2 linked regions of the Azotobacter salinestris genome follow. The protein of the gene in region 1 interacts with the protein of each later gene in a pairwise test. Links are inferred from orthologs where the notes say so. Each region holds a gene or a part of one and is shown in the gene's direction. Other genes may lie near its edges.

Region 1 (3,099 bases):
GACGCATGAAACTCAAGGAAGAGGAGCTGCGCCCGGTGATCGAGTTGATTCAGAGCCTGAATCCTCGTCCCGGCGCCCAGATCGAGGCGAGCGAGCCCGAATACGTGGTGCCCGATGTCATCGTGCGCAAGCACAATGACCGCTGGCTGGTGGAGCTCAACCAGGAGGCCGTGCCGCGCCTGCGCATCAACCCCCATTATGCCGGTTTCATCAGACGTGCCGATGCCAGCGCCGACAACACCTTCATGCGCAACCAGCTGCAGGAGGCACGCTGGTTCATCAAGAGCCTGCAGAGTCGCAACGAAACTCTGATGAAGGTATCCACGCAGATCGTCGAGCACCAACGGGGTTTTCTCGACTACGGCGAAGAGGCCATGAAACCGCTGGTGCTGCATGACATCGCCGAGGCGGTCGGTATGCACGAGTCGACCATCTCACGGGTCACCACCCAGAAATACATGCACACTCCGCGCGGCATCTACGAGCTGAAATACTTCTTCTCCAGCCACGTCAGCACCGCCGAAGGCGGTGAGTGCTCGTCCACGGCCATCCGCGCCATCATCAAGAAACTGATCGCCGCGGAAAATCCGAAAAAGCCATTGAGCGACAGCAAGATCGCTGGTTTACTGGAAGAGCAGGGCATACAGGTGGCTCGCCGTACAGTCGCCAAATACCGGGAATCGCTCAGCATCGCGCCTTCCAGCGAACGCAAGCGACTTATGTAACAGGATCGGGTCGGCCGCCGAGACGGCAGCAGCGCTCAGCGGCCACTCGAAGCAGCGTATACCGGTAGCAGGCCCGTCAGCCTGCATCAAAATAGAAACAAGGAGAAAGCGGTATGCAAGTCAACATCAGTGGACATCAACTGGATGTGACCGACGCCCTACGCGACTATGTCGAGGAGAAGATCAGCCGGCTCGAGCGCCATTTCGACCGCATCACCAATGTCCAGGTGATCATGTCGGTCGAGAAGCTCAAGCAGAAGATCGAGGCGACCATGCATGTCGCCGGCGCCGAAGTGGTCGCCAACGCCGAGCATGAAGACATGTATGCGGCCATTGACCTGCTCGTCGACAAGCTTGACCGTCAACTGATCAAGCACAAGGAAAAGCAGATCGAACGCCAGCAGGGCGCTACGGCCCGCTGACTCCTTCGCCCCATGATCAGACTCGAAGACATTCTGACCCCCGGCCGTTCCCTGGTGAACGTGCCGGGAGGAAGCAAGAAGCGCGCCCTCGAATACATAGCTGCCCTGGTCGCCCGCGAAATGCCCGACCTGGATCAGCAGACCATTTTCGAGAGCCTGATTGCTCGTGAAAAACTGGGTTCGACCGGTTTTGGCAACGGCATCGCCATCCCCCATTGCCGCCTGCCCGGTTGCCCCGCTCCGATCAGCGTCCTGCTGCGGTTGGATGCGCCGATCGACTTCGATGCCATCGATGCCGCACCGGTCGACCTGCTGTTCGTCCTACTGGTACCAGAAGCCGCCACCGACGAGCATCTACAGTTGCTTCGCCAGATCGCCAGCATGCTCGATCGCAGCGAGGTGCGCGAGCGCCTGCGCCAGGTCGAGAGCAGCGAAGCCCTTTACCAGGTGGTCGCGGACGCACAGAAGGGCCTGTAAGGCTCCGTCCGGGAGTGCGGAGGTGCGTCGGCTGTGAACAAGCAATTGGCAACCCAGCTTTCGGCATTCATGCCTGACGACGGAAAGCTCCCATCATGCGCGTGATTATCGTCAGCGGCCGCTCCGGCTCCGGCAAAAGCACCGCCCTCGACGTACTGGAAGACAACGGCTTCTTCTGCATCGACAACCTGCCGGCTGTCCTGCTTCCCGAACTGGCCGAGCGGGCACTGCTGCATACCGAATTGATCGAGCCCCAGGTCGCGGTGTCCATCGATGCACGCAACCTGCCCAGCCAGCTGAAGCGCTTCCCCGAACTGCTGGCCGAGGTGCGCACTCGCTATATCCTCTGCGACCTGCTCTATCTGGACGCCGACGACGAGACCCTGCTCAAGCGCTTCTCGGAAACCCGCCGACGCCATCCGCTGACCAACGAGAACCGTTCGCTGGCCGAAGCGATCCGCGAAGAAAGCCGGCTGCTCGCGCCCATCAAGGATCGAGCCGATCTCAAGATCGATACCACCCATCTCAACCTCTATCAGTTGCGCGATACGCTCAAGTTGCGCCTGTTGAACAAGCCGGAACCGGGAACGGCTTTTCTGATCGAATCCTTCGGTTTCAAGCGAGGCATGCCGGTGGATGCGGATCTGGTATTCGATGTGCGCTGCCTTCCCAATCCCTACTGGAAGCCGGATCTGCGTGACTTTTCCGGCCTGGACCGACCGGTTGCCGATTACCTCGCGGCCCAGCCGGACGTCGAGGACATGTACCAGGATATCCAGGCCTATTTGCAGAAATGGCTGCCCCGCTTCGCTGCCAGCAACCGTGCCTATGTCACCATCGCGATCGGCTGCACCGGCGGCCATCACCGTTCGGTCTACCTGGCCGACCGGCTCGGCCGAGCCTTGAAGCAGTCACTCAAGAACGTTCAGGTCCGCCACCGCGACCTCTGCTGAAGGATGGATAACGCGATGCCCGCCTGCGAAGTCACCATCATCAACAAGCTCGGGCTGCATGCCCGGGCAGCCGCCAAGTTCGTCGGCGTTGCCGGGCGCTATGCCTGCACGGTGCGCATTGGCCGGGCTCCGGAGAGCCTGGTCGACGGCAAAAGCATCATGGCAGTCATGATGCTGGCTGCCGGCAAGGGGACGCACATTCACCTGCATACGGAAGGCGAACAGGATAGGGAAGCGCTGGAAGCCCTGGTTCAGCTGATCAACAACCGCTTCGACGAAGACGAATAACCAACGCCAGCACTGCCTGCTGCCGCCGAGTCATTCGGCGGCGCACTCCAGCCGACGTCACCTTGCTCAACTTCCCGCCAGAGTCATCCGCTCCACGAGCACCGAGCCGGTGCAGATGTTGCTGCGATGCTCCAAATCGTTACCTACTGCGACGATCTGTCGGAACATGTCACGCAGATTGCCGGCGATGGTCACCTCCTGCACCGGATACTGGATCTCCCCGTTCTCGATCCA
Region 2 (3,316 bases), 1.1 Mb from region 1 along the record:
ACCCGCCGCTGACCCTGCGGGTCAACCGCCGGCTGACCTCGCGCGATATCTACCTCGCCGAGCTGGAGGCCGCCGGCATCCCGGCCAGCGCCTGCCGCTTCAGCCGCGACGGCATCCTGCTCGGCGAGCCGCGCGACGTGCGCAGCCTGCCGGGCTTCGCCGAGGGCCGCATCAGCGTGCAGGACGAGGCCGCCCAGCTGGCCGCCTACCTGCTCGAACTGATGCCCGGCCAGCGCGTGCTGGATGCCTGCTGCGCGCCCGGCGGCAAGACCTGCCACCTGCTGGAGACCGAGCCGCGGCTGGCCGAGCTGGTCGCTCTCGATGCGGAGGAGAAGCGTCTGGCGCGGGTCCGCGAAAACCTCGACCGGCTGGGCCTCGAGGCCCGGCTGATCGCCGCCGATGCACGGGCCACCGACGCCTGGTGGGACGGTCGCCGCTTCCAGCGCATCCTGCTCGATGCGCCCTGTTCCGCCACTGGGGTGATCCGCCGCCATCCGGACATCAAGCTGACCCGCCAGGCCAGCGACATCCCCGCGCTCGCCGTCCTGCAAGGCGAGTTGCTGGACGCCCTGTGGCCGACTCTCGAGGTCGGCGGCATCCTGCTCTATGCCACCTGCTCGATCCTGCCGGCGGAGAACAGCGACACCATCGCCGCCTTTCTCGCCCGCACGCCCGGCGCCCGCGAACTGGACATCGCCTCCAGCTTCGTCGGCGTCAAACCGGGCCTGGCACAGCGCCACGGCCGCCAGCTGCTGCCGCAGCCGCACGGCCATGACGGCTTCTACTACGCCAAGTTGATCAAGATCGCCGCCGGTCCGCGCGGCTGAGGAAAGAGTCGATGAAGATCATCATTCTCGGCGCCGGCCAGGTCGGCGGCACCCTGGCCGAGCACCTGGCCAGCGAGGCCAACGACATCACCGTGGTGGACACCGACAGCGACCGCCTGCGCGATCTCGGCGACCGCCTGGACATCCGCACCATCCTCGGCAAGGGCTCCTTCCCCACCGTGCTGCGCCAGGCCGGTGCGGACGACGCCGACATGCTGGTGGCGGTGACCAACAGCGACGAAACCAACATGGTCGCCTGCCAGGTCGCCTACACCCTGTTCCACACCCCGACGCGGATCGCCCGGGTGCGCGAATCGGCCTACCTGACCCGCGCCGGGCTGTTCAGCAACGAGGCGATTCCGGTGGACGTGCTGATCAGCCCGGAGCAGGTGGTGACCAACCACATCAAGCGCCTGATCGAATACCCCGGCGCCCTGCAGGTGATCGACTTCGCCGACGGCAAGGCCCAGCTGGTCGCGGTACGCGCCTACTACGGCGGCCCGCTGGTCGGCCAGCAGCTCAGGCAGATCCGCGAGCACATGCCCACCGTGGACGCCCGGGTGGCGGCGATCTTCCGCCGCAACCGGGCGATCCTGCCCAAGGGCGACACGGTGATCGAGGCCGACGACGAGGTGTTCTTCATCGCCGCGAGGACCCATATCCGCGCGGTGATGAGCGAGCTGCGGCGCCTCGAGATCAGCAACAAGCGCATCGTCATCGCCGGCGGCGGGCACATCGGCGAGCGTCTGGCCGAGGCCATCGAGAGCCGCTACCAGGTGAAGATCATCGAGTCCAATCCGGCGCGCTGCCGCTACCTCTCGGACACCCTGGACAGCAGCATCGTGCTGCAGGGCAACGCCTCGGACAAGGACCTGCTGGTCGAGGAGAATATCAACGAGGCCGACATCTTCCTCGCCCTGACCAACGATGACGAGGCCAACATCATGTCCTCGCTGCTGGCCAAGCGCCTCGGCGCGCGCAAGGTGATGAGCATCATCAACAACCCGGCCTACGTCGACCTGGTGCAGGGCGGCGAGATCGACATCGCCATCAGCCCGCAACTGGCCACCATCGGCACCCTGCTGACCCACGTGCGCCGCGGCGACATCGTCAGCGTGCACTCGCTGCGCCGTGGCGCGGCGGAGGCCATCGAGGCCATCGCCCACGGCGACTCGAAGTCGAGCAAGGTGGTCGGGCGCATGATCGGCGAGATCGAGCTGCCCCCGGGCACCACCATCGGCGCGGTGATCCGCGACGAGCAGGTGCTGATCGCCCACGACGACACCCTGATCGAATCCGGCGACCACGTGATCCTGTTCCTGGTCGACAAGAAGTACATCCGCGACGTGGAGCGGCTGTTCCAGGTGGGGCTGACCTTCTTCTGAAGGCGGGTGCCGCACGGCGTCTTCAATACCATGCCCGCTCGCCCGGCGGGCGCCGCTTGAAGCGCTTCATGGTCCACATGTACTGGCTGGGATAGGCGCGCACGTACCTGCCGATCACCCTGCTCATCGCCGTCACGGCGGCTTCCGTGTCCTCGCTGTACATCTCCGGTGGCGCCGCCTCGAGGATCACCCGGTAGCCCGAGCCGTCGTCCAGGCGCACCGCGTGCAGGAAAACGCCGACCGCCTTGCCTCCGGCGAGCATGTTCGGCACGAATTTGCTGGTCAGCGCCCGGGTGCCGAGGAAGGGCACGAAGAGACCGCTGCCCTGGGCCGGCTCCGGATCGGCCGGAATCCCCACCGCGCCGCCCCGGCGCACTTCGTGGAGTACGCAGAGGATGCCTTCGCGGGTCGAGGGCGCGATGCGGTTTCCTAGCTGCACGCGCTGGCGCTGCAGCAGCTCGTCCACCGCCCGGAGCTTCGACGGCCGGTAGAAGATGACCGGTTTGCACTGGCTGCAATAGAAGTGGTTGAGCACTTCCCAATTGCCCAGGTGGCTGGTGATGCCGACCACGCCCTTGCCGGAGGCCAGCGCCTGCTCGAGAACCTCCAGACCCTCCACCTCGCGCACCCGGGCGAGGGACTTGCGCGCCGGCCAGATCCAGGCGCAGGCGCTTTCGGTGAGGGTCCTGCCGGTGTCCCGCAGGCTCTGCCGCACCAGACGCGCGCGCGCGCCGGCATCGAGTTCGGGAAAGCAGTGTTCGATGTTGATTCGCACCACCTCGAGCGAACGGTTCGGCACATGCGCCATCAACCAGCCGATGCCGGCACCGACGCCCTGCACGGCACGCCACGGCAGCAGAGCGAAGAGGCGCAGCGAGGCGACCACCACTGCACCCTTGAACTTTTCCACCAGTGGCCCTCCGAGTCGAAAAAGAAAGCCCTGAAATCCGCAAAGGCCGGCCCCCATCGGCTGGAGAGCCGGCCGGTCCGCCAGGAACGCCAGGACGACGCAAGCCCCCTCAGGCGCGCCCCGTTCGTCCGGCCCACCCTGGGGGAGGGGATTATAGGGACTCCCACACCGGGGATGGGGAACATGGGGAAAGT

The links.
Region 2: the proteins of ptsN (region 1) and trkA interact in binary tests that used the Escherichia coli proteins (3 or more experiments, as listed by UniProt). The link is inferred for Azotobacter salinestris from one-to-one orthologs.

What each region holds. Positions count from the first base shown.
Region 1 is NZ_CP045302.1:1,546,853-1,549,951, forward strand. The notes cover bases 113-2,891. They hold ptsN (PTS IIA-like nitrogen regulatory protein PtsN), read left to right. Parts: upstream 113-1,159; coding sequence 1,160-1,624; downstream 1,625-2,891. Other genes in these bases: GCU53_RS07305 (RNA polymerase factor sigma-54), read left to right, coding at 113-725; hpf (ribosome hibernation-promoting factor, HPF/YfiA family), read left to right, coding at 839-1,147; rapZ (RNase adapter RapZ), read left to right, coding at 1,720-2,577; GCU53_RS07325 (HPr family phosphocarrier protein), read left to right, coding at 2,593-2,865. Outside these bases: more of GCU53_RS07305, read left to right, coding at 1-112; metalloprotease PmbA, read right to left, coding at 2,932-3,099. UniProt on the Escherichia coli protein: Seems to have a role in regulating nitrogen assimilation.
Region 2 is NZ_CP045302.1:2,673,713-2,677,028, forward strand. What follows is about bases 30-3,025. They hold trkA (Trk system potassium transporter TrkA), read left to right. Parts: upstream 30-838; coding sequence 839-2,212; downstream 2,213-3,025. Other genes in these bases: rsmB (16S rRNA (cytosine(967)-C(5))-methyltransferase RsmB), read left to right, coding at 30-827; GCU53_RS12585 (lysophospholipid acyltransferase), read right to left, coding at 2,235-3,025. Also shown: more of rsmB, read left to right, coding at 1-29; more of GCU53_RS12585, read right to left, coding at 3,026-3,122. UniProt on the Escherichia coli protein: Part of the constitutive potassium transport systems TrkG and TrkH. May regulate the transport activity of TrkG and TrkH systems. Binds to NAD(+) and NADH.